Regions from separate parts of the Dorea sp. Marseille-P4042 genome, predicted to be linked through region 1. Evidence: predicted binding sites of a transcription regulator. Region 1 holds the regulator's gene; each other region holds the start of a gene.
What was found. Region 1 encodes HrcA, which represses chaperone genes, less so after heat shock. Its sites were predicted from a motif close to TGTTAGCACTCNNNNNNNNNGAGTGCTAACA; they were not measured.
Positions count from the first base shown of each region.

Region 2: a site for HrcA is predicted at 8,374-8,404, ahead of C7E02_RS06630 (co-chaperone GroES). Genes of this name have one in related genera too.
Region 3: a site for HrcA is predicted at 6,880-6,910, ahead of htpG (molecular chaperone HtpG). Genes of this name have one in related genera too.

Region 1 is NZ_OLMI01000001.1:30,498-41,041, reverse strand. It holds gene C7E02_RS00195 (ATP-binding cassette domain-containing protein) at 1-569, opposite strand, end outside; gene C7E02_RS00190 (cyclase family protein) at 585-1,280, opposite strand; gene C7E02_RS00185 (substrate-binding domain-containing protein) at 1,353-2,396, opposite strand; gene dnaJ (molecular chaperone DnaJ) at 2,682-3,872, opposite strand; gene dnaK (molecular chaperone DnaK) at 3,988-5,865, opposite strand; gene grpE (nucleotide exchange factor GrpE) at 5,879-6,481, opposite strand; gene hrcA (heat-inducible transcriptional repressor HrcA) at 6,532-7,575, opposite strand; gene C7E02_RS00160 (hypothetical protein) at 7,829-8,122, opposite strand; gene C7E02_RS00155 (replication-associated recombination protein A) at 8,229-9,548, opposite strand; gene C7E02_RS00150 (polysaccharide deacetylase family protein) at 9,591-10,361, opposite strand; gene C7E02_RS00145 (flavin reductase family protein) at 10,425-10,544, opposite strand, start outside.
Region 2 is NZ_OLMI01000002.1:244,532-255,075, forward strand. It holds gene C7E02_RS06585 (hypothetical protein) at 1-427, opposite strand, end outside; tRNA gene C7E02_RS06590 (tRNA-Arg) at 463-534, opposite strand; gene C7E02_RS06595 (DUF5688 family protein) at 747-1,622, opposite strand; gene efp (elongation factor P) at 1,747-2,304, opposite strand; gene C7E02_RS06605 (YqeG family HAD IIIA-type phosphatase) at 2,391-2,900, opposite strand; gene C7E02_RS06610 (shikimate kinase) at 2,900-3,685, opposite strand; gene C7E02_RS06615 (peptidoglycan recognition protein family protein) at 3,803-4,435, opposite strand; gene C7E02_RS19670 (hypothetical protein) at 4,371-4,592, opposite strand; gene guaB (IMP dehydrogenase) at 4,731-6,185, opposite strand; gene groL (chaperonin GroEL) at 6,360-7,985, opposite strand; gene C7E02_RS06630 (co-chaperone GroES) at 8,054-8,338, opposite strand; gene C7E02_RS06635 (hypothetical protein) at 8,459-8,797, opposite strand; gene codY (GTP-sensing pleiotropic transcriptional regulator CodY) at 8,801-9,586, opposite strand; gene topA (type I DNA topoisomerase) at 9,650-10,544, opposite strand, start outside.
Region 3 is NZ_OLMI01000003.1:28,729-39,272, reverse strand. It holds gene C7E02_RS13600 (TIGR04283 family arsenosugar biosynthesis glycosyltransferase) at 1-491, shown strand, start outside; gene C7E02_RS13595 (phosphotransferase family protein) at 545-1,558, shown strand; gene C7E02_RS13590 (C-GCAxxG-C-C family protein) at 1,593-2,021, shown strand; gene arsS (arsenosugar biosynthesis radical SAM (seleno)protein ArsS) at 2,043-3,005, shown strand; gene C7E02_RS13580 (protein kinase domain-containing protein) at 3,231-4,742, shown strand; gene C7E02_RS13575 (Ig-like domain repeat protein) at 4,727-6,649, shown strand; gene htpG (molecular chaperone HtpG) at 7,082-9,136, shown strand; gene C7E02_RS13565 (hypothetical protein) at 9,229-10,317, opposite strand.

The DNA of each region.
Region 1 (10,544 bases):
CCTGCTTTGTCGGTTGACAACGCACTCGTAGGTTCATCTAGAATCAAAATTTTCAAATTGTCCGTCATCAATGTCTTACAAATTTCAACTACTTGTTGATCTGCCAGACTCAACTTTGAAACTGGTTTTGTAACATCAATTCCATTCCCCGGAAAATATTTTTCCAAAAGTTCTTTCGCATTTTTCTTTGCCTGTGTTCTCCACCCTGGTTTATCTACAATTTTATGACTTACATTTAACAGTGCAAAATTTTCATACACACTTAAATTTGTACAAAGAGATAAATCCTGATATGCACAGGCAACACCATATTTTTTTGCAAGTTTTGTATTATAATGTTCTTCTGTTCTGCCTTCGATCTCGATTGTTCCATCTGTCTGCGGAAGAATACCGGTCAAAATTTTCATAAGAGTTGATTTTCCCGCACCATTTGGCCCCACAAGACCTATGACCTCACCTGCATAAATGTCCAGTGTAACACCACTTAATGCTTTGGTAATTCCAAATGTTTTTGCAATATCTTTAAGTTTAAAATACGGATTTTGTCCTTTTTTATGCTGCACTTGCATTCACTCCCTTTCTTCTTACATTTCTTTATCTATAACCGCAATTAATCTAATCGGTGAACCCGAACCGTTTTTAAATTTGCACGGCAAACCAATTATTGAAAATATCGGCGGTAATATTCCCAATTTGTCAACATTTTCTAATATATTTACGTCATTACCTAGCAAATACGGATGATTAGGATTATCACTTCCAAATGCATCCAATGCCATGCAATCACATCCAACTGCTTTTACGCCTTTTTGAAAAAGATACTTTCCAGCATCCAACGAAAGTCCCGGCCAATCCTGCATGTAGTTATCTGAACCGTATTTTTCATCCCATCCAAATCTAAAAAAAACAATATCCCCATTCTGAACAGATCCGAATTGTTTTTCAAATCTTTTAATAACATTTACATCTGCAACTCCACAAGCCGGTGTATCAGTTGCATCAATATTCAAAGCACGTCCAATTATCTGTGTTACTGGTATTTCATCAACACTCTGTTTTCCCGGAACAAAATGACATCCGGCATCAATGTGTGTTCCTGTATGTTCACACATTACAATCTTTCGAAAATAAGACTCATTTCCCAATTCTTGAGATTCAATTGTTTCTGCTTCAAATGCTGGTTGTGTCGGCCAATATGGCATTCCTTCCTCCATAATCCTTGTCATGTCAATAAACTCAGCATTAGCCAATAATTGTTGCATTATTTCTACAGCATTCATTACATCTCGTCCTTTCAAAAAAGGGGAAATGTGCCTATACGGCATCCATTCCCCCAACCTTTATTTCACTTCTTATTTGCCGCTTTCAATATCAGACTTAATTTTATTCCACTCATATGTTGTTGCTGCAACATCATCTTCTGCTATGTCAGAATATTCAGATAAGTCATCTGCTTCAACGTATCCAAATGGACAATTCATATTATTCTCAACCTTTTCACCGTTCAGAATATCAACTGCAATATACATTGCAATAGCGCCGTCCCATGGATTACATGCTCCTGAAATAGTTTCGTAACCTTCTGGTGCTTCATTCATCCACCATTTTAAGAAAGAACCTCTGTTATCTCCTGCAATTACCGGAAGTTCTGTATATCCTGCTGAAATAAATGCCTGAACTGCTGCATAAGCATCTCCTCCCTGAGTCACAAGACCATCCACCTTATCAAGTGTCGGAAGTACACTGTTCAGTTCACTCTGCGCTTTAGATCCTGTCCAATCTGTATAAATCTCTGAAACAACTTTTACATCTGGATAATCTTTCAAAGCATTTAAAACGCCCTGATGCATATCTGTATCACATGTTGTTCCTGCCGTACCACGAAGTTCGATAATATTTCCCTTACCACCAATTTTCTCACAAACAGTTTTTGTCAATGTCTCTGCAAGATCAACGAAATTAAAGTTAAGCTGATATAAATTATCATCTTCAAAATCGATTGGACCATCATTGATAACAAGTACTGGAATTCCTGCATCACAGGCTTCCTGAACTGCACTGTTCAAGGAACTCGTTGAACATGGATCAACAACGATCAAATCATATCCTTGCATTACAAAATCCTGAATTTGTGAAATCTGTGTTGCAGCATCCTGATTAGCTTCAACAATTGTAAGTTCACTGATATGACCTTCATCCTTCAGCTTATCTGCTGTCTCTGTCATATACTTTTCCATGGACTGGTGATAACTATTTCCGTTGTAGTTATCTGTGAATCCAATTTTGTATCCCTCTTTTTTACTTCCAGAACCTGAACTGCCAGATGATCCGGAACTACATGCACATAACCCAAAAGTCATGACTGCACATAACATTGCTGCAATTAATTTTTTCATTTTGCTTCCTCCTCTTTTGTTTGGTTTTTGTTTTCTTGATTCAATCTTACAGCTTACATGCTAGTATGTCAATTGTGTTTATTTTACAAATTCATACCGTTTTTTTGTTAATATTGACGGCTCGATTCCTGCATTTTTCACAGATTATTACGGCTTTTCATAAATCAATATCGTACTCTTCTTCATTTCATCTAAAATATTCTATTTTTTTCTAACTCAAGTCATGTCCACCGCATAACAGGTGATTCATTTTTCTGGCACAACGGGAAGAAGCCCCTGATGAACTTAATCATCAAAGGCTTCTTTTACTTTATCCATAAATCCTTTTTTCTTCTTTTCCGGCTTTTCTTTCTCACCGTCATTTTTTCCTGCCTGATTTAGTGTATTTCCCGCCAGTTCATCGAACTTACGAAGTGCTTCTTTTGCCTCATGGCTCAACTTCTCCGGTGTCTGGATCACCAGTGTTACATAGTGATCACCGCGAACCTGCGGATTACGAAGTGATGGAACACCCTTTCCTTTCAAGCGTACTTTCGTATCTGTCTTAGTACCTGGTTTCACATTGTAGATAACTTCTCCATCTACTGTCTTGATGCGGATATCTGCACCAAGTGCTGCCTGTGCAAAGGAAATCGGAACCGTTGAGAAAATGTGTACATCCTGACGCTGAAAAATTGGGTGTCTGGATACTGTGACCTGCACAAGAAGATCTCCTCTTGGTCCGCCATTCACTCCCGGTTCACCTTTATCACGAATTCTTACACTCTGTCCGTCATCAATTCCTGCCGGAATCTTGACAGAAATCTTCTTCTTACTGGAAATATATCCTGTACCGGCACAATCCGGACATTTCTCACGAATAATCTTACCAGTTCCGTGACAATCCGGACAAGTCTGTACATTCTGTACCATACCAAACAGTGACTGCTGGCTGTATACAACCTGACCTTTTCCGCCGCACTTTGAGCATGTCTCCGGAGTCGTTCCTGGTTTTGCACCTGTTCCATTACATTTTGGGCACGGATCCTTTAAAATTACATCAATCTTCTTCTCACATCCAAATACTGCTTCTTCAAATGAAATTCTTACTGCCTTATGGATGCTTGCACCCTTCATCGGTCCCTGGCTGCGGTTTCTGCTTCTTCCACCACCAAATATGTCCCCAAAGATATCACCAAATATGTCACTGAAATCAGCTCCATTAAAATCAAAGCCGCCATATCCGCCGGCTCCTCCTGCTCCTCCTTCAAATGCTGCATGACCAAACTGATCATACTGACGTCTCTTTTCAGGGTCGCTAAGTATAGCATATGCTTCCGAAGCTTCTTTAAACTTCCTCTCCGCCTCTGCATCTCCCGGATTCATATCCGGATGATACTTTTTGGCAACTTTACGATATGCCTTTTTCAAAGTCGCTTCATCGACATCCTTACTGACGCCGAGAACCTCATAGTAATCTCTCTTTGCTTCTGCCATTACTTTCTCTCCTTAACAAAAGGAAGTTCCGCGAAACCTGACCTCCTTAAAATTCAGTCACATTCCGCGGAACAGCCTTCGCATTCGATGCGGTATTATTCCGCCTTTTTATGCTTTAGACTTCTTTATAATCTCCGTCTACTACATCGTCTCCCTGGAATCCATCCGGTGCCGGTCCTGCCTCTGGTCCTGCCTGAGCACCTGCTCCCTGTGCTCCCTGTGCAGCTGCTCCTGCCTGCTCATACATCTTTGTGAACAGTTTCTGAGCACTTTCAGAAAGCTTCTCTTTACCAGCTTTAATCTCAGCAATCTGAGCGTCTGTAATATCGTCCATATTTACTTTTTCAAGAATCTCTTTCAGTGCTTTGCAGTCAGCCTCTACACCAGCTTTATCGTTAGCATCCAGTTTATCTCCAACTTCCTGGATAGCTTTCTCTGTCTGGAACACTAAAGCGTCTGCCTCATTCTTTGTATCGATTCCCTCTTTACGTTTCTTATCTTGAGCCTCAAATGCTGCAGCCTCTTTTACAGCCTTATCAATCTCATCATCAGACATGTTAGATCCTGCTGTGATTGTGATGTGCTGCTCTTTACCTGTTCCAAGGTCTTTTGCAGATACATTTACGATACCATTGGCATCGATATCGAATGTAACCTCAATCTGCGGTACTCCTCTTGGAGCTGGTGCGATTCCATCAAGCTGGAATCTTCCGAGAGACTTGTTGTCTTTTGCGAACTGTCTCTCACCCTGTACAACATTGATGTCAACAGCTGTCTGGTTATCTGCTGCTGTTGAGAAAATCTGGCTCTTCTTTGTAGGAATTGTTGTATTTCTCTCGATCAGTCTTGTAGCAACTCCACCCATAGTCTCGATAGACAGTGACAATGGTGTTACATCAAGAAGAAGGATATCTCCAGCGCCTGTATCTCCGGCAAGTTTACCACCCTGAACAGATGCTCCAAGTGCTACACATTCATCTGGGTTCAGAGATTTGCTTGGCTCTTTACCTGTCAGACGTTTTACCTCTTCCTGTACAGCAGGGATACGTGTTGATCCGCCAACAAGAAGTACCTGACCAAGTTCAGATGCTGTAATTCCTGCATCAGACAGAGCTCTCTGTACCGGCTCAGATGTCTTCATAACAAGATCATGTGTCAGTTCATCGAATTTAGCTCTTGTAAGATTCATATCAAAATGCTTCGGTCCTTCAGCAGTTGCTGTGATGAACGGAAGGTTGATGTTTGTTGTTGTTGCGGAAGACAGCTCTTTTTTCGCTTTCTCTGCAGCTTCTTTTAATCTCTGAAGTGCCATCTTATCTGTAGATAAGTCAACGCCTTCCTGTTTCTTGAACTCAGCAATCATGTAGTCTGTAATCTTCTGATCGAAATCATCTCCACCAAGTCTGTTGTTACCTGCTGTTGATAATACTTCGATAACTCCATCACCAATCTCAATAACAGATACATCAAATGTACCACCACCAAGGTCATATACCATGATCTTCTGCTCATTCTCATTGTCAAGTCCATAAGCAAGTGCTGCTGCTGTAGGCTCATTGATGATACGTTTTACATCAAGTCCTGCAATCTTACCAGCATCTTTTGTTGCCTGACGCTGAGCATCGTTGAAGTAAGCAGGTACTGTGATAACAGCCTCTGTTACTTTCTCTCCTAAGTATCCTTCTGCATCTGCTTTCAATTTCTGAAGGATCATAGCTGAAATCTCCTGTGGAGAATATTTCTTATCATCGATTGTTACTCTGTAATCAGATCCCATCTCTCTCTTAATAGAAGAGATTGTTCTCTCTGCATTTGTAACTGCCTGACGTTTTGCAGGCTCACCAACAAGACGCTCACCTGTCTTTGTAAATGCTACAACTGATGGTGTTGTTCTTGCTCCTTCTGTATTTGCGATAACTGTTGGCTGTCCACCTTCCATAACGGCTACACAGCTGTTTGTTGTTCCTAAGTCAATACCAATAATTTTGCCCATAATCTATTCCTCCTTAATTTGCTACCTTTACCATACTGTGTCTCACTACTGAGTCACGATACATATAACCTTTCTGGAACTCTTCTGCGACTTCATTCTCTCCGAAGTTTTCATCTTCCACATGCATCACTGCATTATGGAAATTCGGATCGAACTGATTGCCAAGTGCCTCTATCGGCTTAACCTCAACGCTCTCCAGAACTGTCATAAATTGTTTGTAGACCTTTTCCATTCCCTGAATGAACGGGTCTTCTTTTTTCTCTTCCGGAACTGCATCTAATCCTCTTTCGAAGTTATCTACCACCGGGAGAATCTTCTCTATGATATCTTTCGCTCCTACTTCGTACATCTGGGATTTTTCCTTTTCTGTACGTTTGCGGAAGTTATCAAACTCTGCCATCTGACGAGTAAGTCTGTCTGTCAGTTCTTCAATCTTCTCGTCCTTTTTGTCTTTCTTATCCTTCTTGCCGAAGAATTTTTTTGAAGCTTTTTCTTCTGTCTGATCCTCTGTCCCTGCTTCCTGTTCTTCAGAAACTTCTTCTGTCTTGGCTTCTTCTGCTTCATCTTTTGAAGCTTCTGCTTCTTTCTTTGCCTCTTCTACGGCTTCTTTTACCATATCTTCCTGACTTTTCTTTTCTTTATCTTCCAAGGATCAATTCCACCTTTCTATTCCTCTTTATGAAACATCTGATCCAGTTCACTCTGGAGACGCTTCATTGACTTTAACACATTCTCATAATCCATTCTTTTCGGTCCGATAATACCTATCGTTCCCTTTACACCGTCCCCTAATTCATAAGTGGCGGTGACAACACTGCAATCTTTCATAGTCTTCACCGGAGCCTCATCTCCGATATATACCTGAATGCCTGTGTTCTCTTCATTGGATAAGGTCTGCGTAACGAGATCTGTAAGCTGCTGCTTTTCTTCGAATGCACTGATAATTTCCTGCGCACTCTGCTTATCACTAAGTTCCGGATATTTAAAAATATTTGTTGCACCGCTTGTGTAGATCTGCATGTCTTCATCGACCTGAATAACATCTGCGACTGCATCCAATACATTCCCCACAACCTCGCTGTGGATTCCGGCTCCTTCTTTCAGTCTCGCGATCAGTCCAAGATTAATCTCTTCTATAGACATGCCATTAAGTGTTGTGTTCAGAAGCATGTTGAGTTTTAACAAGTTCTCATTGTTGATTGGCTCATCTACATGTATGATCTTATTCTTGATCACATTTCCATCAAGCACGATCACTGCAATCATCTGTTCCTCATCAACCATCGTAAGCTGTATGAACTTAATCCGGTTGCGATTGTTCATCGGTGAAGAAACCAGTGTCGCATAGTTTGTACTGTTCGCCAGAACTTTTGCTGCCTGTTTCAAAAGCTGATCCATCTTATCTGCTTTCTCAAGCATCTGTTCCTGCATCTCACTTAGTTCCTGTTCTTTCTGCTCCATCAGCATATCTACATAGAGTCTGTAGCCTTTATCCGAAGGAATACGTCCGGCAGACGTATGAGGCTGTAAAATATATCCAAGTTCTTCCAGATCCGCCATCTCATTACGAATGGTTGCTGAACTTAAGTTCAGATCCGTGTACTTGGAAATTGTTCTGGAACCCACCGGCTCGCCTGTCTCCAGATAATTCTTAATGATTGCCTGAAGGATCTTTAATTTTCGTTCGCTCAGTTCCTGTTCCTGAATCATCATATGCCTCCTTCTTTCGGATTTGTTAGCACTCATTATATTGGAGTGCTAACACCTTTCGACTATTAATGTATCACTCGATTTGACTTTTGTCAACAACATTTCTTACTTTTTTTGTGAAATAAATATGAAAAAAAATAATCTTTCCATTATACGAAAGAAACTGACAGATGCAATTGGGAAAAATTGCATCTGTCAGTTTCTTTATTACAGATTTAAATTCTTTTGTTTTCAGCTACTTTGATTTTTTATATTAGCTTAACTCGATCTTCTCTGCCTCTTCTGGCTTGAAGTCGTTCTGTAAATCGTAGATGTTGTGTCCTGTAGACTCGCTCAGAACCCTTCCTTTGTAAGAATAGCAGCGGATAAATCTCTGCTTGTCAATGCTTGACCAGTGCTCAACATCCCATGTCAGATATCCATCTGCATCAGATTTCTCTCCTTTAAGATAAACATCTACCTGACGTCCGGATACCATGATGTCAACAAGACCCTGTGTTCCGTCTACTTCTACTTCTGTTTTGTTTACTGAATCGTATACCTTCATTTTATTTTTCCTCCTGATAATAACATACACTCTGGCGCCACATTTCTGACGACAGTACAGATTCTGCTTCGATTATACGTTTTCTCTATAAAAAATTCAAGCTTTTCTATGAATTCTTCTTTAAAAACTCCATCCATTCTTTTATTTCTTTTTCATGTCCATTGTCACTCGGCTCATAAAACTTTGCTTTTTGGATTTCGGAAGGCATGTATTGCTGTTCCACATAGTGGTTCGGATAATCATGTGCATACTTGTAACCCACACCATGTCCAAGTTTTTGTGAACCCTTATAATGAGCATCCTGCAAATGCGCCGGCACCGTAGTTTTATAATTTCTTACGTTTTCCATAGCGGCACTGATTGCTTTGACTGCCGCATTACTCTTTGGTGCTGTTGCCACATATGTCACTGCCTGAGATAAAATGATCTGCGATTCCGGCATTCCGATCCGCTCTACTGCCTGGGCTGCTGACACAGCCACTTGTAGCGCCATCGGATCTGCATTTCCAACATCTTCCGATGCACAGATCATGATCCTTCTGGCAATAAATTTCACGTCCTCCCCTGCATATAGCATTTTTGCAAGATAATATACTGCCGCATCAGGGTCTGACCCCCTCATACTTTTGATAAATGCAGAGATTGTATCGTAATGATTGTCTCCTGTCTTGTCATAGCGCACTACACGTTTTTGAATGCACTCGGACGCCACGTCAAGTGTAATATGGATCTTTCCGTCCGCACTTCGCTCTGTCGTGAGAATCCCGAGTTCAATAGCATTCAATGCATTTCTCGCATCTCCTCCTGCAATGTCTGCAAGGAACTCCAGTGCTTCCTCGTCAATTTCCGCATGATAGCTTCCCATACCTTTTTCCTGATCATAGACTGCCCGCTTCAAAAGTGTTTTGATATCTTCTTTTTCAAGCGGATGAAGTTCAAAGATACTGGAACGGGAAATTAATGCTCCATTGACCTCAAAATAAGGATTCTCCGTGGTAGCTCCAATCAGAATAATTGTTCCGTCCTCCACAAATGGAAGCAGATAATCCTGCTGTCCTTTGTTAAAACGATGAATCTCATCTACAAAAAGAATGGTCTTCTTCTGATACATGCCCAGCGTCTCTTTCGCTTTCTGTACCACTTCTTCCATATCTTTCTTGCCCGCCACCGTTGCATTGATCTGGGTGAATTCTGCACTTGTCGTATGGGCAATCACTTTCGCCAGTGTCGTCTTACCGGTTCCCGGCGGCCCATAAAAGATAATAGAACTTAACTTATCTGCTTTGATTGCACGGTACAACAACTTGTCTTTTCCAATAATATGCTGCTGTCCTACCACTTCCTCCAGCGTTGTCGGCCGAAGCCTGGACGCCAGCGGTGCCTCCTGATCCATATTTTTCTGTCTTGCATATTCAAACAAATCCATGCTTTTTCTATCTCCATTCTTCCTGATTTCTTCTGGTTTTCCTTACTCAAGAATCAGTTTATCTACTGTCACAAATTCAAAGCCTTCTGCCTTTAAAAGATCTACGATCCGAAGCGCCGCCTCTACCGAGGATTTATAACAATCATGTAATAAAATAATATCATTCTCCTTCGCCTGCGACACTACTTTATTCACAACTTCATCTGCATTTTCCGTAGTCCAGTCCAAAGGGTCTACCGTCCACATGACAGGTAATACGTCCAGATAATTCTCCAGTTCTCTCTTCCAGACCCCAAAGGGCGGACGGATATACTGCACGCGCTGTCCGGTAATTGCCGCAATCAGCTCATCAGTCTTGTTAATTTCATACATTGCTTCTTCATCAGAAAGTTTCGTAATCTCAACATGATGATACGTGTGATTTCCAATTAAATGTCCTTCTTCATAAATTCGTTTCACAATATCCGGATAGGTCTCAACATTTTCTCCTACTAGAAAAAATGTTGCCTTCACACCTCTCTCTTTTAATCCGTCAAGAAGTGCCGGTGTGCACATACTGGGTCCGTCATCAAATGTAATGGCAATCTGAGGCAGCTCTGTCTGTATCTGCTCATTCAAAATCCGGGATATTGTTTCCCGTGTTTCTGACTCCATTTGCAGATTTGAATCTCGTCTGTTCGTTTTTGATTCTTTCTTATTAATATCAATTGTTTGCATTGTTTTCATAGAAATTCCTGAAACATTTAAAACAACTATCATTGCCAGACACGCTGTAAGAATCTGTATCACTTTTTTTAATTTCCATTCTTTCATAATAAAGAGACCTGTTACCTTTGCACTACCAGTCTCTTTATATATATGAAATCCTGCGCTTTATTATTTTTTCTTTTTCACCTTTTTCTTCTTTTTCACACTGTAGCCAAATGTTCCAAGTGATTTTCCAAGATCAAAATATTCCCCGTGGGAATATGCCAGAAGTCCTGTTTTGTTCAGTGC
Region 2 (10,544 bases), on a different contig from region 1:
TCTGTACGTCACTCTCTTTTGGATCTGAGATTACCTGCATCTTGTCCTTTTCTTTTTTTACATAAAATGTTGCAAGTCCTGGTACTTCTGTATAAATCCCTCGGATTTTCATATCGTATGTCACAAATGTCACATATGTATCCGCATCTTTTCCTTCCTTTGTATACACATGCAGATTATGATAAGCTTCTACATAGCCTGTCTCTTCCTGCATCTTCGCAAAGTGTTCTTCCACTGCCCGATTCACTTCCAAAACTGCATCTTCCAAAAGCGGATTTGCCTCTTCCGATTCACATTCCAGATAAACAGCCTGTATCTTCAACGAACTTGTCTTTTGTACCTTCTGTGCTTCTTCTCTGGCAAATCCATACCCCGCTGCTCCTATCGTCATAAAAAGAAGCAGGAGGACAATCCACCTTCTCTTCATAGATCTCCTCCACACATCAGTACTCGTTATTCATACACACCCGGGCGGATTCGAACCGCCGCTCCCGCCTCCGGAGGGCGGTGCTCTATCCCCTGAGCTACGGGTGCCTGGTCAATTTGACTTTGTAATAGTAACACATTTATCTCACAAAGTAAAGTAAATACATGAGATAATTTTCTACACAATTCGAATCATCATAACATTATAGCAAGAGCGCCTTCGGCATTCCTGACCGCTGGCGCTCCCATACACCAATTATAATACTCTTCTATATCATAGATTATCTTTCGCTACTTGCATTGACTGCTCTTCACTTCTCTTATAATCGCAATCTCCGTTCTTTTCTGTCATAATAATAAACATGATCTGACAAAATATCTTCGTCCGGTACCTGTGTCTCATTGACTTCTCTTAACATCTCTGTCAGCATTCTCCGTCCCGGCGAAGCACTCTCCGGCACTATGATCATCTCATGGACACTACTTGGAACCACATAGAAATTCTCTTTAAGGCATAAACTGATACCTGCAAGTCTGTCTGGATACAGAATTGCTGATGCTCCATAATTGCGGATCTGATTCGTCAATACATACATAGGTTCTTCCGGACATTTCTCCTTTATTCCTGTAAGTTCCGCAATCAAATCACTCATAGTCAGAAATTCTCCCGGAAGTTCATGCCATGTATTATATCTTGCCTGATGATAAATGTCCTCTTTTGTCACATGCCACAGTTTCAGATGCCGGTTACGGATCATCATTGTCGCCATGCCATAATCTCCTGCTTCAAAAAGTACACAAAAGATAATTGCCAGATCAAGATATGGCACATATGGCACTTCCTGAAGAAGTTCTTCATTTGCCTCACGACCAATCAGACGATAAATCACTTTTTCCTTGATTTTATCATATTCTCCAAGCTTCTGTTCATCCCACGGCCGGTCAACTTTCAAATCCTCATACAAATCGGCCACTTCTTTTGCAATCTTATCAACTCCTTTGCCGCTAAGGAACTGTTGATAATATTCTTCCAGATAGATGGTCGGTGAAATATTCGTACTGTCATCCTCAATCAGAAGCCCGCTCCGCTCGGTTCCGTTATTCTTCTTCACGGTACGTGTGCTGACTCTGATGTGTGTCCCCATGTTCACTCTTACATTTTTCTCTACTGTCTCTAAAAACTGCTTATAATCCATACATCTCCTTTCCTCAGACAGCAGCAGTTTCTGTGTTTCAAATATTATGGTATTAGAATTATAAAAAAGCCCTGCAAAAAATGCAAGGCTTTTGTCGTTTATTTTTCTTATGTTTTTCTTAAGCTTATGCTCTTGAAAGATACTCGCCGGAACGTGTATCAATCTTGATGACCTCTCCCTCATTAACGAACAGAGGAACCATAACCTGCGCACCAGTCTCAACGATAGCCGGTTTTGTAGCACCTGTTGCTGTGTTACCTTTTACACCTGGCTCAGACTCTGTGATCAGAAGCTCAACAGTTGTCGGTGGGTCAATTGCAAATACTTTACCCTGATATGATTTCAGAGTTACGTCTGTTCCTTCTTTTACGAACTTCAGGCTATCTCCAACATCCTCAGAATCAACCGGAATCTGCTCGAATGTCTCGTTGTCCATGAAGTAATACAGGTTTCCGTCAACATAGGAATACTGCATTGTCTTTCTCTCGATAAATGCTTTCTTCAATACATCTTTAGATGGGTTAAATGTTCTCTCAACAACACCACCATTGATAACATCTTTCAGTTTTGTACGGACGAAAGCAGAACCTTTACCTGGTTTTACATGTAAGAATTCCAGACATTCATATACCTTTCCGTCGATCTCATACGTCGTACCTTTTTCAATATAAGCATCAGCCATTGTATATATCCTCCTTAATCGCACCCGAATGGCACTTTATACGTTTTCACTTTTACCATTTTATAATAGATTGTGCCTTTTTTCAACTATTTTTTCGCCTGTTTCTTGCTTCTTGCATAAAAATACAATACAATCTTCTCCAAATATCTCTTCAGCACAATCTGAATCTCTTCTTTTGGGTGAATCGGTTTCACAAGAATATTGGAAATCCCAGTTCTTTTTGCGCCCCAGACATCCGTAAATAACTGATCTCCAATAAACACACTGTTTATCTCATCAGTCCCCATGATTTCCATAGCTTTCCGGTAATTCTTTGTTGATGGCTTGTGCGCATTGTACACATAATCTACTTGAATCGGCTCATTGAACATCTTTACACGCGGCTCCTGATTATTGGAAATGAGACAACATTTAAATCCAATCTTTTTTAATCTGTCAAAGAGTGCGATTGCCCTCGCATCAGCCGGTGCTCCATGCGGTACAAGTGTATTGTCAATATCAAAGATCAGGCCACGATATCCTTCTTCATATAATTTTTCAAAATCAATCACATATGTGGAAGCCACATATCTATCCGGGAAAAATCTGTCAAACATTACTCTCCATCCATTTCTGTCAGTCTCTGTACTAACTCTTCACACACCTGAAGAACAGTCTTGTGATCCGTATTGACAATAATATCGGCTGCTGCCTCATATTTTTCACGACGTGCCTCCATCAATTCTGCAATACCTTTTACATTCTTTCGTCCTGCGAGAACCGGTCTGTCATCGGAATCTTTCACGCGCTCATAAACTTCCTCCGGACTGGCAGTCAGAAGAACGACTCTTCCATTCTTCTTCATCTGTTCTACATTGCATTCTCGAAGTACAACTCCGCCTCCGCAGGAAATAAGTACATTTTTGCGGCTCTGCATTTTCTTCAGGAGTTCTGTCTCACAGTTACGGAAATATTCTTCGCCATAAGTTGCAAAAATGTCCGGAATACTCATTCCTTCCTCTTTCACAATTTCCTGATCCATCTCTACAACTTCCATGGCAAACATGGTACTTAAATACTCCGCCACTGTTGATTTTCCAGCTCCCATAAATCCGATCATTACAATATTGTAATTGAATAACTTTCTTGCCTGGATCTTCTTGCTGTTCATACGGATACATTCAAAGATATCCTTAATCTCTTCTCTGTACTTATTACCATTCAGCTTTTCTTCCAGTCTCGAGGCCTGTTTTGCCTCCTGCTGCGGCTGTAAAATCGGCATACCATATTCCTCTTTATATGCCATGATTTTTTCTACTATTTTACTTCTTTCAACAAGCACGTCAATAATCTTATCATCACAAAGCGCCAGACTCTCTCTGTACATTTCCAAATCGTTCATCGTATATTACTCCTGTGTCAAATGTGGCCTCTTTATCCACTTCTTTTCTGTCTTATCGGGTGTATTATACCAACAATTATCTTATTTCGCAACTGCCTTATTTTTTTCTATTCATTCCTATTCCGGATTCTTGTTCATCGCCATAGCTGACTTTACATCTTTCCGGAACTGATCCCATGCGCCTTCATTTTCCACAAAATATTTCGGACAGATTTTCCCAGTCACATCATAGTGGCGGATCACATCTTCTTCTGTCAGGTTGAACTTCAGACAAAGCCACGCCGTCAGTTGGACCATAGAACGATAAGTCGCATCATTAAACTTTCCAGTCGCATCCGGATGGCAGCATTCGATGGATACTGTATCATAATTCCGGTCATTCGATGCATACGCCACTTCCCAGGTCGGAATGCACTGCACGATCTCCCCGTTCAGTCCCACCACGAAATTACTGCTGGCTTTCGTCTCGTGGCTGTCTTTTAACCCTTCAAAATAATTCCGGTTACCTATAGCCGTTGCTCCCGGATTAGCTGTATAGTGAATAACAATCCCTGTAATCTTGTCTGTCTTCTCCTGCGATCTGGAATATGGATTCGGTGTCAGAAGCTCCACATCAATATCAGGCTTTGATGCATCCACTGCTTTCGTATCCAACTCATAATACTTATTGGAAAAAAATCCCGGATTATTTATTTTTATAATCAGCATGACCACTAGCACAATTCCAAGAATAAGAAAACCCAGCCGGATATTCCGCTGGGTCTTTCTTTTCTTCTTTGTCGTGCTTAGAGTTCTTCTTTTTCTGTTCCTCTTCATCTGCACGTTCTTTGCCCCGCCTTTTTCTGATCCAAGAATGCCCCAGGCATGCTTGCTGTCCGTCACCTATAGAGGTGAAGTCATCACTCATCTGATATATATTCTACATATTCCAGCGAAACATTTTATGAATGAATTCTTATTAATTTATGAATTTTATTATCTGCTGTTCACTCAGCCACAATTCTATCTTTTAATGCAAAAGCAGCTCACCAATGAATTACTGATCTTACTCGTCTACGCTGTAGTTCGGAGCTTCTTTTGTGATGTGGATGTCATGTGGGTGACTCTCTTTTAATGATGCAGAAGAAATCTTGACAAATCTTCCTTTTTCCTTCAGATCTTCGATTGTCGGTGCTCCACAGTAACCCATACCGGAACGAAGGCCTCCCATTAACTGGAATACAGTATCTTCTACGCTTCCCTTGTAAGCGACACGTCCTTCGACACCTTCCGGTACCAGTTTCTTGGCATCTGTCTGGAAGTAACGGTCTTTACTTCCGTTCTCCATAGCGGAGATAGATCCCATACCACGGTAAACCTTGTATTTTCTTCCCTGATATAACTCAAATGTTCCAGGGCTCTCGTCACAACCTGCAAAGATACTTCCCATCATACATACATTTGCTCCGGCTGCAATTGCCTTTGTCATATCTCCTGAGTACTTGATTCCTCCATCAGCAATAATCGGAATTCCATATTTATCTGCTGCTTCATAGCAATCCATAACTGCTGAAATCTGAGGCACACCGATACCTGCGATGATACGTGTTGTACAGATGGATCCAGGTCCGATACCAACCTTAACTGCATCAGCTCCTGCTTTGATCAGATCCTCTGTAGCAGCTCCTGTTGCAACGTTACCAGCAATAACCTGAAGATCCGGGAATTTAGACTTGATCATATCCACTGTGCGGATAACATTTGCTGAATGTCCGTGTGCAGAATCAAGAACAACAACATCAACCTTTGCATTGACAAGCTCCTGAGCTCTCTCAATACAGTTTGCTGTAATACCAATAGCAGCACCACAAAGAAGACGTCCCTGTGAATCCTTTGCTGCAAGAGGGTATTTGATCTGTTTTTCAATATCTTTAATTGTAATAAGTCCTTTTAAGTGAAAATCCTTATCTACAATTGGAAGTTTCTCTTTTCTTGCTTTTGCAAGGATCCGTTTTGCTTCCTCCAGTGTAATTCCTTCCGGTGCTGTGATGAGCCCCTCAGAAGTCATAGACTCTTTGATCTTCTTTGAGAAATCTTCCTCAAATTTCAGATCGCGGTTCGTGATAATACCGACCAGCTTTCCGTTCTCTGTGATCGGCACACCTGAAATGCGGAATTTAGCCATTAATTCATTAGCATCTGCCAGTGTATGATCCGGTGAAAGATAAAATGGATCTGTAATAACACCATTCTCAGAACGCTTTACTCTGTCTACCTCTTCAGCCTGAGCCTCAATAGACATATTCTTATGAATGATACCGATTCCTCCCTGACGAGCCATAGCAATTGCCATACGATGCTCTGTAACCGTATCCATACCTGCACTCATCATCGGTATGTTAAGGTGGATCTTCTTTGTCAGATATGTTGACAGATCAACCTGATTCGGAATTACTTCTGAATAAGCTGGTACTAAAAGTACGTCATCAAATGTAATACCTTCTCCAATAATCTTTCCCATGATTATTATCCTCACTTTCCTTTGTAATATTTAAAAGCTATGATACAAAAAACAGTCGGCATTTGTCAACCATTTTCTCTATTTTACCACAAATTGTGTTAAAAAGAAAACTCCCTAAAGGGGGAGTTTTCATAATACTAATCTATGATTATTAGAATTGCTAATACACTATTCTTACATCATTCCCATGCCTGCTCCGCCGCCTGCTGGCATTGCCGGAGTATCTTCTTTGATGTTCGCTACACAAGACTCTGTTGTCAGAAGCGTAGATGCTACACTTGTTGCGTTCTGAAGTGCACTTCTTGTTACTTTAGCCGGATCAAGGATTCCTGCCTCTACCATATCTACATACTCTTCTGTCAATGCGTTAAATCCTACGCCCGGTTCAGACTCAGATACTTTATTGATAATAACAGAGCCTTCCAGTCCTGCATTTGCAGCAATGTGGAATAATGGAGCCTCCAGTGCTTTGAGGACTACATTAGCTCCTGTCTTTTCATCACCTTCCAGTGTTGCAGCATATTTTGCTACTTCTTTTGCTGCATGGATATATGCAGAACCGCCACCGGAGATAATTCCTTCTTCTACTGCTGCTCTTGTTGCTGCCAGAGCATCTTCCATACGAAGTTTTGCTTCTTTCATCTCAACTTCTGTTGCTGCTCCGACACGGATTACTGCAACTCCGCCTGCCAGTTTTGCAAGTCTCTCCTGAAGTTTTTCTTTATCGAATTCAGATGTCGTATCCTCAATCTGAGCTTTGATCTGAGCAACTCTTGCCTGGATGGAATCTTTGTCTCCACAGCCGTCTACGATAACCGTATTCTCTTTCTGTACTTTGACTGATTTTGCACGTCCAAGCTGATCCATAGTAGTATCTTTCAGCTCTAATCCAAGCTCCTCGGAAATTACCTGTCCGCCTGTCAGAATAGCGATGTCTTTGAGCATCTCTTTTCTTCTGTCACCATATCCAGGTGCTTTTACAGCAACAACATTGAATGTTCCACGCAGTTTATTTACAATCAGGGTTGTAAGAGCTTCACCCTCAACATCCTCTGCAATGATCAGGAGTCTGGATCCTGACTGAACGATCTGCTCAAGTACTGGAAGGATTTCCTGAATGTTGCTGATTTTCTTATCTGTGATCAGAATATATGGATCCTCCAGATTAGCTTCCATCTTATCCATATCTGTTGCCATATATGCAGAAATGTATCCACGATCGAACTGCATTCCTTCTACAAGGTCAAGCTCTGTTTTCATTGTCTTAGATTCTTCGATTGTAATAACACCATCGTTAGAAACCTTCTCCATAGCATCTGCTACCATCTGACCTACTTCCTCGCTTGCTGCTGAAATAGCTGCAACCTTAGCAATCTGGTCTTTACCGTTAACTTTGCTGGACATATTCTTAATTGCCTCAACGGCTGCATCTGTAGCTTTCTGCATTCCTTTACGGAGAATGATTGGGTTAGCACCTGCTGCCAGGTTCTTCATTCCTTCATGTACCATAGCCTGTGCAAGTACAGTAGCTGTTGTTGTACCATCTCCTGCTACATCATTTGTTTTAGATGCAACTTCTTTGATGATCTGAGCTCCCATATTCTCAAATGGATCTTCTAACTCGATTTCTTTTGCGATTGTAACACCATCATTTGTAATCAGTGGTGCACCAAATGATTTATCAAGTACTACGTTACGTCCTTTTGGTCCAAGTGTCACTCTTACTGTATCTGCTAACTGATTTACTCCTGCTTCCAGGGCTGCTCTTGCTTCTGCTCCGTATTTAATTTCCTTTGCCATGATTAAACTGCCTCCTAAATTAGACTTTACTGATTTCACACAAAATATTTTAAATTAACAAACATTCCTTATTCGATGATTGCTAAAATATCATCCTGTTTCACAACAATATATTCTTCGTCTTCAATCTCAACAGATGTTCCTGCATATTTAGAATAGATAACCTGCTGTCCTACTGTTACGTTCATCTTCACTTCTTTTCCATCAACAGTTCCGCCTGGTCCGACTGCCACAACTTCTGCCTGCTGTGGTTTTTCTTTAGACTGTCCAGGTAATACGATTCCTGACTTTGTAGTCTCCTCAGCCACGATCTGTTTCAATACGACTCTGTCTCCTAATGGTACTAATTTCATATTTATTCCTCCTTGCTTTAACATCTCTTTTATGTTGTTAGCACTCATAAAAATAGAGTGCTATTAAAAACTCTAGGTATAAAATAGCACTCTCTTTCTCTTTTGTCAACACTCTTTTATTTATTTTATCTTGTTTATATTTTTTTCATAAAAGCCGTTTTGTACACGAAATACTAAGACTTTTCCGACTTTATTACAGTATCTTTCACGTATGACGCCCTGGCACCAGATTTCTTTTTTTTCACTATTGATCGTACATCTATATACTCCATCCAGCAAAAAACTTGTGATATCTGATTTTCCTGCAATGAAGTATATGTTATCTTCTTCCGAATCATACCGGATTACTTTACAATGATGAATGATTTCATCTTTTTCTCCATCTTCCAAAAACGTCCGCGTCATCTGAAGCAGCGCCGGACACTCTTCATACATGTTGTCCATTCTCCGATTTTTCAAAGTTTAACCTCTGTTCTTTTCTTCCTTGATGTGCTCCAGTTCTGTAAATACATAATCATTTACAACTTTGATATAAGTTCCTTTCATTCCTGATGAACGAGATTCAATCACGCCTGCACTTTCAAACTTGCGCAGAGCATTTACAATTACAGAACGGGTGATTCCAACTCTGTCTGCAATCTTACTTGCAACCAGAATTCCCTCTGAGCCATCCAGCTCATCAAAAATATGAATGATCGCTTCAAGTTCTGAATAAGATAATGTACTGATCGCAGACTGTACAATGTGTTCTTTTCTTGTCTCCTCTGCACTTTCTTCGTTAACAGAACGGAGCATCTCCAGTCCTACAACTGTTGTTCCATACTCGCTGAGAATGATATCATCAATCTCATATGGTTTATCTACTTTGTAAATGAACAATGTTCCGAGACGCTCTCCTGCAATATTGATTGGTGTGATGATTGCCTGATATCCTCCGCTTGCCTCAGCAGAAAATCCCAGTGTCTGAAGATTTACATTCTCCTTTGTTGATAAGATACTAAGCAATCTCTCGTTCAACATACCATCAATATGCTCGCCAACCTCACAGGCAATCAGTTCTCCAATCGGCTGTACATTCAGGCACCGACTTTTTCCAAGCACCTTCCCTTTTTTACTGACTACCAGAACATTTGACTCCAGTATCTCAGTCAAGACATCACAAATGTCATTAAATACAACCTTGCTTGAATTATTGTTGTGTAGTAATTTGTTGATTTTTCTAGTTTTATCTAATAATTGTACGCCCATATGCAATTCCTCCATCTATGAGTGTATATTATCATACAATTCACGCTTATTCAATAAATTTCCTTAATTTTCTTTCTCTTTTTTTATACTTTCAGTGTAACCACATTGTTCATTGCTGCAAAGAAGTTTATTTCCTTTTTCTACCATATATTTTCCACACTGAGGACACTTCTTTTCAGACGGTTTTTGCCAGGACATGAACTCACATTCCGGATTATTTTCACAACCGTAATAGCGTCTTCCCTTCTTCGTTTTGCGAATTACTACATCTTTTCCGCACATCGGACATTTTACACCAATCTTTTCCAGATACGGCTTTGTATTCCGACATTCCGGGAATCCCGGACATGCCAGAAATTTTCCATGCGGACCGTATTTGATAACCATGTTTCTGCCACATTCTTCACAGATTACATCCGTTACTTCGTCCTCGATTTTTACCTCTTCCAGTTCTTCTTCCGCTTTTTTCACGGCTGCGTCCAAATCCGGATAGAAATTTTCAATAATCGTCTTCCATCTGACTTTTCCTTCCGCAACACCGTCCAGAAGACTTTCCATATTTGCCGTAAAACTGACATCCACAATACTTGGAAATGAATGCATCATTATATTATTAACAACTTCTCCAAGTTCTGTCATATAAAGGTTTTTATTTTCCTTCGCAACGTATCTTCTATTTATAATCAATGTAATTGTCGGTGCATAAGTACTTGGGCGTCCGATTCCCAGCTCCTCCAAAGTCTTTACAAGAGACGCCTCTGTGTAGTGTGCCGGCGGCTGTGTAAAATGCTGCTTACTGTCAAACTGTTTCAGAGAAAGTTCACTGTTCTCATCCAGTCCCTTTAAAAGCACACCCTTCTCGTCTTTTTCTTCTCCCGCCTCCGTATAGATCAGACGGAATCCTTCAAATGCAATCTTTGATGTTGCAACATTGAAACGATATTTTCCTGCTGCGATT
Region 3 (10,544 bases), on a different contig from region 1:
TGAATCTGGGAGCAAAAGAAAGTTCCGGGGATATTTTGTTTTTCCTGCACAGTGACAGCGAGCTTCCGAAGCATCCGCTGGCGGAGATTCGTTATGTGATGAAAGACCATCTGGCAGGGTGTTTTGGAATTGCATTTCATTCAAAGCATTTCTTTATGTGGACGTGCCGTGTCATTTCCAATCACCGGATCAAAGACCGCAAGGTCATGTTTGGAGATCAGGGAATCTTCATAGACAGGGAGTTGTTCTTTGAGGCGGGAATGTTCCCGAACCTTCCGATCATGGAGGATTATCAGTTTTCACTGACTCTTAAGGAAATGGGCGTAAAACTTGGAATCGCAAAGCACAGGATTTATACATCTGACCGCAGATTTCCCAAGAAGACGATCCCGAAACTTAAGGTTATGTGGAAAATGAATCGGCTTCGCAAGATGTATCGGGACGGGGTACCAATTGACCGAATATCAAAGATGTACCGAGACGTAAGATAAAATATAGCAGTGGATTTCAAGAAATAAAAATATCAAGGTAGAGGGAAAAATCTATGGAGCGGATCAGAGGTCTGGAAGAATATGTGAAAAATAAAGAGTACAGAGAAGCGCTGGGATTGCCAAAAGAGAAAACGGAAAATTACGAATTGCTGGCACAGGGAGAGTATAATATTAATTATGCATTTACACACCCTGTGACAGGAAAGAAATTACTACTTCGTGTGAATTGTGGAAGCCAGATGCATCTGGAGCATCAGATTGAATATGAAGCACATGCGTTAAGGTTAATGGAAGGCTCTGGCAGGACGCCAAAAGTGCTTTATGTAGATGGCAGCAAAAAAATATTGGAGCATGGCGTTCTGGTCATGGAATACCTTCCGGGTCATGCAATGGATTATCATACAGAATTGATGCTGGCAGCCCCATGTCTGGCAGACATTCACAGTGTCCCGATTCCAGAGAGTGAAGAAATCCTTATACACCCACAGAATCCATTGAAAGCGATTCTGGAGGAGTGCGAGGAGATGTTCAAGGTTTATCTGGAATCACCATTAGGAGATGGAGAGAAAAAAACATATATCCGTGAACTTTTGGATCTTGGCTGGAAACGGAAAGCAGAAATCCAGCTTGAAAGTGGTTATCAATGCTGCATTAATACAGAACTAAATTCTACGAATCTCCTGATCAACGGGGAAGGAAAGTCCAATTACCTGATTGACTGGGAGAAGCCGCTATTTGGTAATCCCGCCCAGGATCTGGGACATTTCCTGGCACCTACGACTACATTCTGGAAGACAGATGTCATTCTTACTTCAGAAGAGATGGAGAAGTTTATTGATGCATACATCAAAGCGGTAGGAAATCGGTTTAAGACAGATATGATCCGGGAACATACTCATGCATTTATCCCAATCACATGTCTGCGCGGGATTACATGGTGTGCTATGGCATGGGTTCAATACCAGCAGCCGGATAAGTTGATTTTCAATGAATCCACATTCAAAAAGTTGAATGCATATCTGGATATGGACTTCTTAAAAAATATACGGGCTTATCTGGAGCCGTAAATATTCTTGAAAATGACACGAAAGGAGAAAGATTATGGAGAAAAAGGAAATTGCAGAGTTATTTATGAAAGGAATTGATTGCTCACAAGTTGTAGTTGGAGCATTTGCAGAGGAGCTTGGAATTACAACAGAGGAAGCTTACAAGATGTCGGCAGCATTTGGAGGCGGTATGGGTCTTGGTGAGACTTGTGGTGCTGTTGTCGGAGCAATGATCGTTCTTGGATTAAAATATGGACACTGCGAAGTGGAGCATATGGGGCAGAAGGATATTATGAATGCAAAACGTGCAGAATTTTTACAGAGATTCCAGGAAAAATATGCTGTCTGTAATTGTAAAGGGCTGTTAAAGCATGATATTTCCAAGCCGGAAGAGATGCAGAAGATTCTGGATGAAGGATTGTTATTTGATTTCTGTCCGGAAGTCGTAAAAGATAGTATCACTATACTAAAAGAGATATTCTAGCAGAGATATGAAGAGGTTTTTATGGATGAGATAATTAATGATTTTCATGATCTGGATCAGATACCTGTGTTTCAGACACAGATTGATCCAGAGATGATGAATACAGCAGACAGGTTGGAAGTGCTTCAGATGAATATTGGCCGTGTCTGTAATCTGGCGTGCAAGCATTGTCATGTGTGTGCAGGACCGAACCGGACGGAAGTGATGTCCCGGGAAGTGATGGCGGATTGTATTCAATTTGCAAGAGAACAACAAGTGCAGACCATTGATATTACAGGGGGAGCGCCGGAGATGAATCCGGATTTTGAATGGCTTGTTACAGAGGCATGTAAAGTCTGTAGTCATGTGATCGTGCGAACCAATCTGACAGTTCTGTTGAATCCGGAATATGAACATTTGATTGAATTTTATGCCAGACAGAAAGTAGAAATTATATGTTCCCTGCCTTATTATAGGGCAGATCAGATGGATCGAGTACGGGGAACCGGTACATTTGACGGGGCAATACAGGTATTACAGAAATTAAATACACTTGGTTATGGAAAGAATCCTGAGATGGTGCTGAACATGGTGTACAATCCGGCGGGAGCCTTTTTCCCACCGGATCAGACTGCTATGGAACTAGAGTATAAAGAGCATTTGGAAGCAGATTTTGGAATTGTGTTCAATGCCCTGTATACACTTTACAACAATCCAATGGGACGATTTGGAGCATTTCTCCGAAGATCCGGGAATCTTTCAGGGTATATGAAGAAGTTGTATGATGCTTTCAACCCGGCAACGGTGGAAGCTTTGATGTGTCGTTTTCAGATTTCGGTAGATTATGATGGAAAGCTGTATGACTGTGATTTTAACCTGGCAGCAGGGCTTCCAATCTTTTCGAAGGAGACTATAGCTGATTGGATAGGGAAACCTTACACAGCCCGGAAAATCCGGATGGATAAACACTGTTATGCCTGTACAGCAGGAGCCGGTTCAAGCTGAGGCGGCGCAACAGACTAAGCAGGCTGCTTAAAAAAGAAAAATTATGAATAAAAAGAGGAAAATGCAACAAAATGTTTCTTGCATTTTTCTCTTTTTTCGCGTATGATAATAATCACTCTAATTTATCTGAGAAAACTTCTGCCAGGTCGAAGAGAATCAGAATTTGTCACAATATGAAATCACACCGATAATTCCAAAAAAGTAATACAGATAGGAGGAATGCGGATGGGCGAAAGGGAAGGTTACGAGGTGCTTCGCCTGATTGAACATAATCAAAAATGTTATATCAGCTCTGATTATGTAGAAGGAAAGTCACTTATTCAGTGGTTGAAATATCACCCGAACCTTACAAAAAAACAATTATTTTTATGGATCCGTGATCTTGCAGATCAACTGGAGTGCATACATAAGTGCCGGGGAAACCCTTGTTACCAGTATGTGAATCCGTACAGCGTGATCGTCACGGAGGATATGACACTACATTTTCTTGATATGAGTGTGGAATCCAATGAAAAAATGCTGGTTCAGATGAATCGAAGAAGTGTGAGGGAGAACTTTCTTCCACCTGAAGTCAATTATTATCAGGCTGCCAGCATTGAATTAGATATATACGGACTAGGCAGGACAATTCAGTACCTGTTGTCAGTAACAGATCCGATCCCGGAACTAACCAGACGGGAGACGGTAAAGTTTCAAAAAATAATATCCAGATGCCTGGATGGGCATTCAAAACGGGCATTTAAGCAGATGTCCGAAATTCAAAAAGAAATTCCAAATGTAACAGAGAAGAAAAGAAAAGATAGACGAATATGGACGAAAAAAAGAACGGTTATGGCAATGATAAGTATTTGTGTATTCGTAGCCGCAGTAAGTGTCCGGGTTATTCAGAAAAAAGGAGATGAGAAGAACACAGAACTTAAGATGGAAAGTTCAGACGGTTTAAATATGTCAGAGGTTTCAGAGCGCGAAGCATTCGTAGAAGCGCAGAGATCCATGGGATTGTTGTATTTTCTGGAGTTGGAAGATTACGAAAAAAGTATTCAGGCATTTGAAGATGCCAGGGAAGATCAGATGTCGGAAAATCTGGCTGCATTAGTGCGGTATGTGGCTGGGATAGAGGATAAAGAGAGCAGCAATGAGAAAAAGGAATATGCAAATGAAAAGAAAATAGAGAACATATTCAGGAAAATCGAGGAGTGGATGCCGGACGATTCAAGGCTGGATTATGAGCGCTGTCTGATTCGGGGCTATGCAGTGGAGGAATCGGAAGAACATGCAAAAGCAATCTTAAGAATTGGTAAGAAAATTCTGGATGAGAAGCCAGAGGAGAGACTGGTAAAAGAATGTACTTCTTATATGGCTTCTGCGGCTGAAACGGCAAGGGACTGGGATATGGCTTTGGAAATGTATACAGATATGCTTGAGTGGGAAGAGGAGTCGAAGAAAGAAGATATTTATCAGAAGCTTGTGAAAATACAGGGAGAAAAAGGCTTAAAAGATCAGGCACTTGAAATATGCAGGAAAGGAGCGGAAGAATTAAAAGATTCAAAGCAGCTTAGAATTCTTTATATGCGTATGCAGTGTTCAGATTCAGATATTTCCAGAGAAATCTGTGCACAGACAGTAAAAGAGTATTTGAATCAAATCCCGGAAATTAAGGAAGAAACAGAATTTCAAAAATTGGCACAGGAATACGGAATAGTCATGGAAGGAGAAAATGTATGGGTAGGAAGATAAGAACCGGAGCGTTATTGATGTTAGTCCTGGCAATGATTTATACACAGCAGGCAGTTATTTATGCGCAGAATGAGGCAGAAAAAAACATGAAAAAGACAACAGAATCGGAAAATTTAGATGGAACTAATGGAGAAGACAAGGAACAAGAGAAGCCAGGAGGGGAAGAAGGGGATAAGGAACAAGAGAAGCCAGGAGGGGAAGAAGGGGATAAAGAACAAGAGAAGCCAGGAGGGGAAGATGAAGACAAAGACAAGGAACCGGAGCAGCCCGAGATTAAGAGATATGAGCTGGAAATCTCCAAGGCTGATGGAAAAAATGGATATTATCTATCAAAGCCGTCCGTTATGATCACACATAATGGCGCCTATGGAACAACTGTGTACGAATTAAAACATGGGGAAGATACTTTGCTACAGGGGAGAATAAAATACATAGTATCACAAGAAGCAGAAGAGCAGAAAACCAAGATTTCTCTTGAGGGGGAAGTATTTGAGGAAGGAAAAAATATTTTACATGTCTTTATGGAAGATGAAGAAGGCAATGTGATTCCGGAATATGATGAGACAATAGAAATACGGATAGATACACAAAGTCCGACAGTGACCTTGGAGGCGCCGGAAGGATTTTCTACCTGGTATCAGAAGGAAGCGTGGATTCGTGTGGTATCAGAAGATGGTGCATGGGGAAGCCAGGTTGATACGGTTACATGTTATGTTGGAAATAAAATTATTGGAAAATCAAAGGAGAATCAGTCAGAGTTTTTGATCACACAGACTTCAAAAAGTGGAGAAGGTGTGCCGGTAACAGTGACTGTCACAGATCAGGCAGGTAATAAAACGGAGAAAACGCAGAAGTTATTCATTGACAGTCTGGCACCGACAGTAAGCTTAACAGGGGCAGCCGATTATCTGATTACCAGTCAGCCCGTGACGATAGAATACCAGGCAACTGATGAAAATAAATTAGAAAGCTGTCGGGCAGTGATTGATTATGAAAAACCGGAAGGAGAGAAAAAAACGGAGGTCATAGATTCGGAAGAAAAGTGGAGTTTAAAGAACGGATCCGCAAGTCTTGTAAAGACATTTCAGGAAGATGGAATCTATAAAACCAGTGTACAGGCTGTGGATAAGGCAAAACAGAAGTCAGAACATTTCCTGCAATTTATGATTGATACTAAGAATCCAGTGATAAAGATGGTGGACGAACTGCAGGGGAAGTATCTGAAAAAGTTTTCATGGGATTATCCGGTGGATGTATTTATCAAGGACTTTACGACATTTGTCCATCAGATCCAGATGGACGGAAGGTTATATCCGATTGGGACAGAGATTGATACGGAGGGGCGTCATACACTACAGGTAAATGCCATAGATGCCGCAGGAAATGAAGCGGTGGCAAGAGCGGAATTCGTAATAGATCACACACCTCCGAAGATTCAGTTTTATCAGGTAGAGGAAGGGGTACAGTATGAAGGGCTCCTGAACTTTCAAGTAGATTCCAGAAAAAAAGAAGATTGGATAGAAGAAGTGTTGATTAATGGAAAAAGGCAGACATTAAAAAAAGAAGACGGGAAGTATACATTTCAGATTACAAATCCAGGCGAATATGAAGTAAGCGTGACAGCAGCGGATCTGGCAGGGAATGAAGCAGAAGAAAATATATCATTTGAAATCGTTCCAGAGAAGACGATATTGGAAAAGGCGGCAGCGCCAATTCAAAAAATATTATCTGGAAAGACAGAAAAGGAGCAGAAAAATCGGCAAGGAGAAAAAGAAAACCGTCATTTTGCCATGTTGAAATGGATTGTGATTGGAAGTATAATAACAATACTATTAATAATGACTGGTGTGGTATTGTGTAGACGCAAAAAAGACAGTGCGAAAGAGGAACAGGCAGACGAAGAATAATATATAAAGGTTCATAAAAGGGAGGATGCCGGGTAACCGCTAAGCGGCACCCGGCACGTATTATGAAAAAGTTTATTCAAAATGTATTACTGAACTTCTGTTGTTGATGATTTTATTATATGTAAGAGTTGTGGAGAAACAATGTTAAAGAGATGAAAGAATTTTAAAATAAACATGAACAAACTATGAACGTAAGGAAGTTTATTATTTCTTAATAAAATTCATAGAATTGTTAGCACTCGATGAAAAAGAGTGCTGATTTTCTATTGACTTTTAAAAAGCAAGGGATTATCATAGATTTAATCGGGGAGATTTCAAGATTTTGTATTTGCTTATTTATGAGTAAGTTCATGTAGGTTTCGATTTTATCCCTGGCATCAAAAACACAAATGATTAAATCAGCTTAAAATATCAGAAACAGGAGTGATTAGAATGGAAGTAAAAAAAGGTAGTCTTTCAATCAGCAGTGAAAACATTTTCCCAATTATTAAAAAATGGGTATATTCTGACCATGACATTTTTGTCAGAGAGATGATTTCCAATGGCTGTGATGCCATTACAAAATTGAAAAAACTGGATGTAATGGGTGAATACCAGTTACCGGATGATTATAAGGCATCAATTCATGTAGAAGTGAATCCGGAAGAGAAGACTTTGAAGTTCATTGATAATGGTCTTGGTATGACAGCAGAGGAAGTTGAAGAATATATTACTCAGATTGCATTTTCAGGAGCTACAGAGTTCCTTGAAAAATATAAAGACAAGACAACAGAAGACGATATGATCGGTCATTTCGGACTGGGATTCTATTCTGCATTCATGGTTGCAGATGAAGTTCATATTGACACATTGTCTTACAAAGACGGAGCAACACCGGTACGCTGGGTAAGTAATGGTGGAACGGAATACGAGATGACAGAAGGAGACAAGCAGACTGTAGGATCTGAGATTACATTGTATCTGAACGATGATTGTCTGGAGTTTGCGAACGAGTATCGTGTAAGAGAAGTTATCCAGAAGTATTGTTCCTTTATGCCGGTAGAGATTTTCTTATCAAAGGCAAATGCAGAGCCTGAGTATGAGACAATTGACGAGGCAGACCTGAAAGAGGACGATGAGGTTGTTGAGCACATTCATGAAGATGCCAAGACCGAAGAAAAAGAGAATGAAAATGGTGAAAAAGAAGTTGTAGAAGTATCACCTGCAAAAGATAAAGTAAAGATTAAAAAGCGTCCGGAATCCTTAAGTGATATTCATCCGCTCTGGACAAAACATCCGAATGAGTGCAGTGATGAGGACTACAAAGAGTTTTACCGCAAAGTATTTCTGGATTATAAAGAGCCGTTGTTCTGGATTCATCTGAACATGGATTATCCGTTCAACCTAAAAGGTATCCTGTACTTCCCGAGAATTAATACAGAATATGATTCTATTGAAGGAACGATCAAGCTGTATAATAACCAGGTATTTATTGCAGATAATATTAAGGAAGTCATTCCGGAATTCCTGATGGTATTAAAGGGAGTTATTGATTGCCCGGATCTTCCACTGAATGTATCACGTAGCGCTCTTCAGAATGATGGATTTGTAGGCAAGATTGCTGAGTACATTTCCAAGAAAGTTGCAGACAAGCTTGCAGGTATGTGCAAGACAAAACGTGAAGATTATGAGAAATACTGGGACAGCATCAGTCCATTTATAAAATTTGGCTGTCTGAAAGATGAGAAGTTCTGTGACAAGATGAAAGATGCAGTTCTCTTTAAGGATATCGACGGAAAATATCTGACACTGAAAGACTGCGTAGAAGCAAATGGTGGAGAGCTGAAAGAACTTGATAAAAATGCGGCACCAGACAATGCCGAGGAAAATGCAGAAGAGAAGAAGACAACTATCTATTATGTAACAGATGAGATTCAGCAGAGTCAGTATATCAATATGTTCCGTGCACAGGGACAGGATGCAGTTGTACTGAAACACAACATTGATTCTCCGTTCATTACACAGCTTGAGCAGCGCTATCAGAATGTTCAGTTCCAGAGAATTGATGCAGATGTTACAGATAATGCAAAAGAGGAAGTTGCTGAAGACGAAAAGGAAGCATTCCAGAAGACTGTAGATAGTCTGACTGCAACATTCCGCAAAGAGCTTGGTAATGACAAGCTGGATGTGAAAGTTGAGAAACTGAAAGACAGCAATGTAGCTTCTATTATGACATTATCAGAGCAGAGCCGCCGTATGCAGGAGATGATGAAGATGTATGGAATGGATTCCATGGGAATGGATATGGGTGGAGAGAATACCCTGATCCTGAACGCAAATCATCCACTGGTACAGTATGTACAGAAACATGAAGATGGAGAAAATACATCTCTGATCTGCAAGCAGTTGTATGATCTGGCTATGCTGGCACATAAGCCATTAAATCCAGAAGAGATGACAGCATTTGTTCAGAGAAGCAATGATATTATGATGCTTCTGACAAAATAGATTCAATATTGGATTCATAGTGATATAAGTATAAAAGAACCTGCCTCACAATTTTGGGGCAGGTTCTTTTATACAGTTTTATTCTGAATGCTCTATGCTACTGGAAGTATGGTATCAATTAATGAAGTGATCTCAGAATCTTCGGCACCGGCCGCTGACAGTGTTTTGAAGTTCAGAGAAACGGTAACCGTTGTCTGTGCACCATAAGTTGGTGCAGCAGCGTATTTTTCCATCAATTCTACAAGAGCACGATCTACTTCTTCCTCAGAATAGTAAGTTCCAGTTTCGAGTTCATTCATAGCACTTTGGAAGCTTGTATTCGGAGTTACGGTTACATCAATCATGTAATTGAATAATCCGTCCTGTTTCTTTGGTGTTCCAACAGAATACTGACAGTTATTACAGATTGCTTTCAGCGCGGCGCTGTAACGCTCTGTGTATGAGGCACTGAGCTCTTCCGGTGGTGCGTACATAGAACTTTCTAATTGAGACTGGACAGAAGACTCGTCTTCGCCAGTATGTTTTGCATATTCAGCCACATCATTTTTAAACAGTGCATTCAGACAGGATGTGAGGTAATCCTGAGCGTCCAGTATCTCGCATACACTATCATATGGTGCCATAATGTTATCCATAGTAGCAGAGAATAATTTCTGTAACTGCTCGTCGTCTAGGCTGTAACCGTCTTTTGACTTCTTAACCTCCAGTGTAAGCTGAGTGGAGTTCTCGTAAGAAGGAGAGCTTTTTACAGCTTCCGTTGCTTTTTCGAGAAGCTTTGTCATCTCGGCATTCAAATCTGTAGAAGAGATGGCCGGACTATATTTTTCGCAAGTGTTTTTCGTCGTTGCTTCAATATCCAGTGGAGTAAAAGTAAGCTGCACGGAATAACGTTCATCGTCAATTTTTTTAGCACCATTTATCTCAAATTCTACGGCATTAAATGATGCCTGAAGGAACTTAAGATAAGAATCTTTTAGCTCGTCCGGAAACTGAAGTACATATGTTTCGTTCTCATCTGAAATTCCCTGTTCCAGAAAAGAAGATAGAGAAGACGGATCCTCTTTTTTTATAGAAGTGATCAAATCTCCTACATACTTGTCTGCGGTCTCACCGCTGGCACATCCGCCAAGTAATAACGCAAAGATAAGCGTTAACACAAGGCATAAATGCTTTTTTTTCATTGTTTCTTCCTCCGTATTCAGATAATTCAAGAATGCCTCGGCATTCTTGCTGCGAGGTGCGTGTCATGCAATTGCATGACACACTTCAACTGCGCACCTCTGCAATCCTGCCGGAGGCAATCCCCCAGCTGATATAAAACCATGTATGAAAATGGTTAAATAGTTATTTATAATATACCACAAATAAGACTGGAAAAACATCATTATTTTTTATATAATAGTTGTGA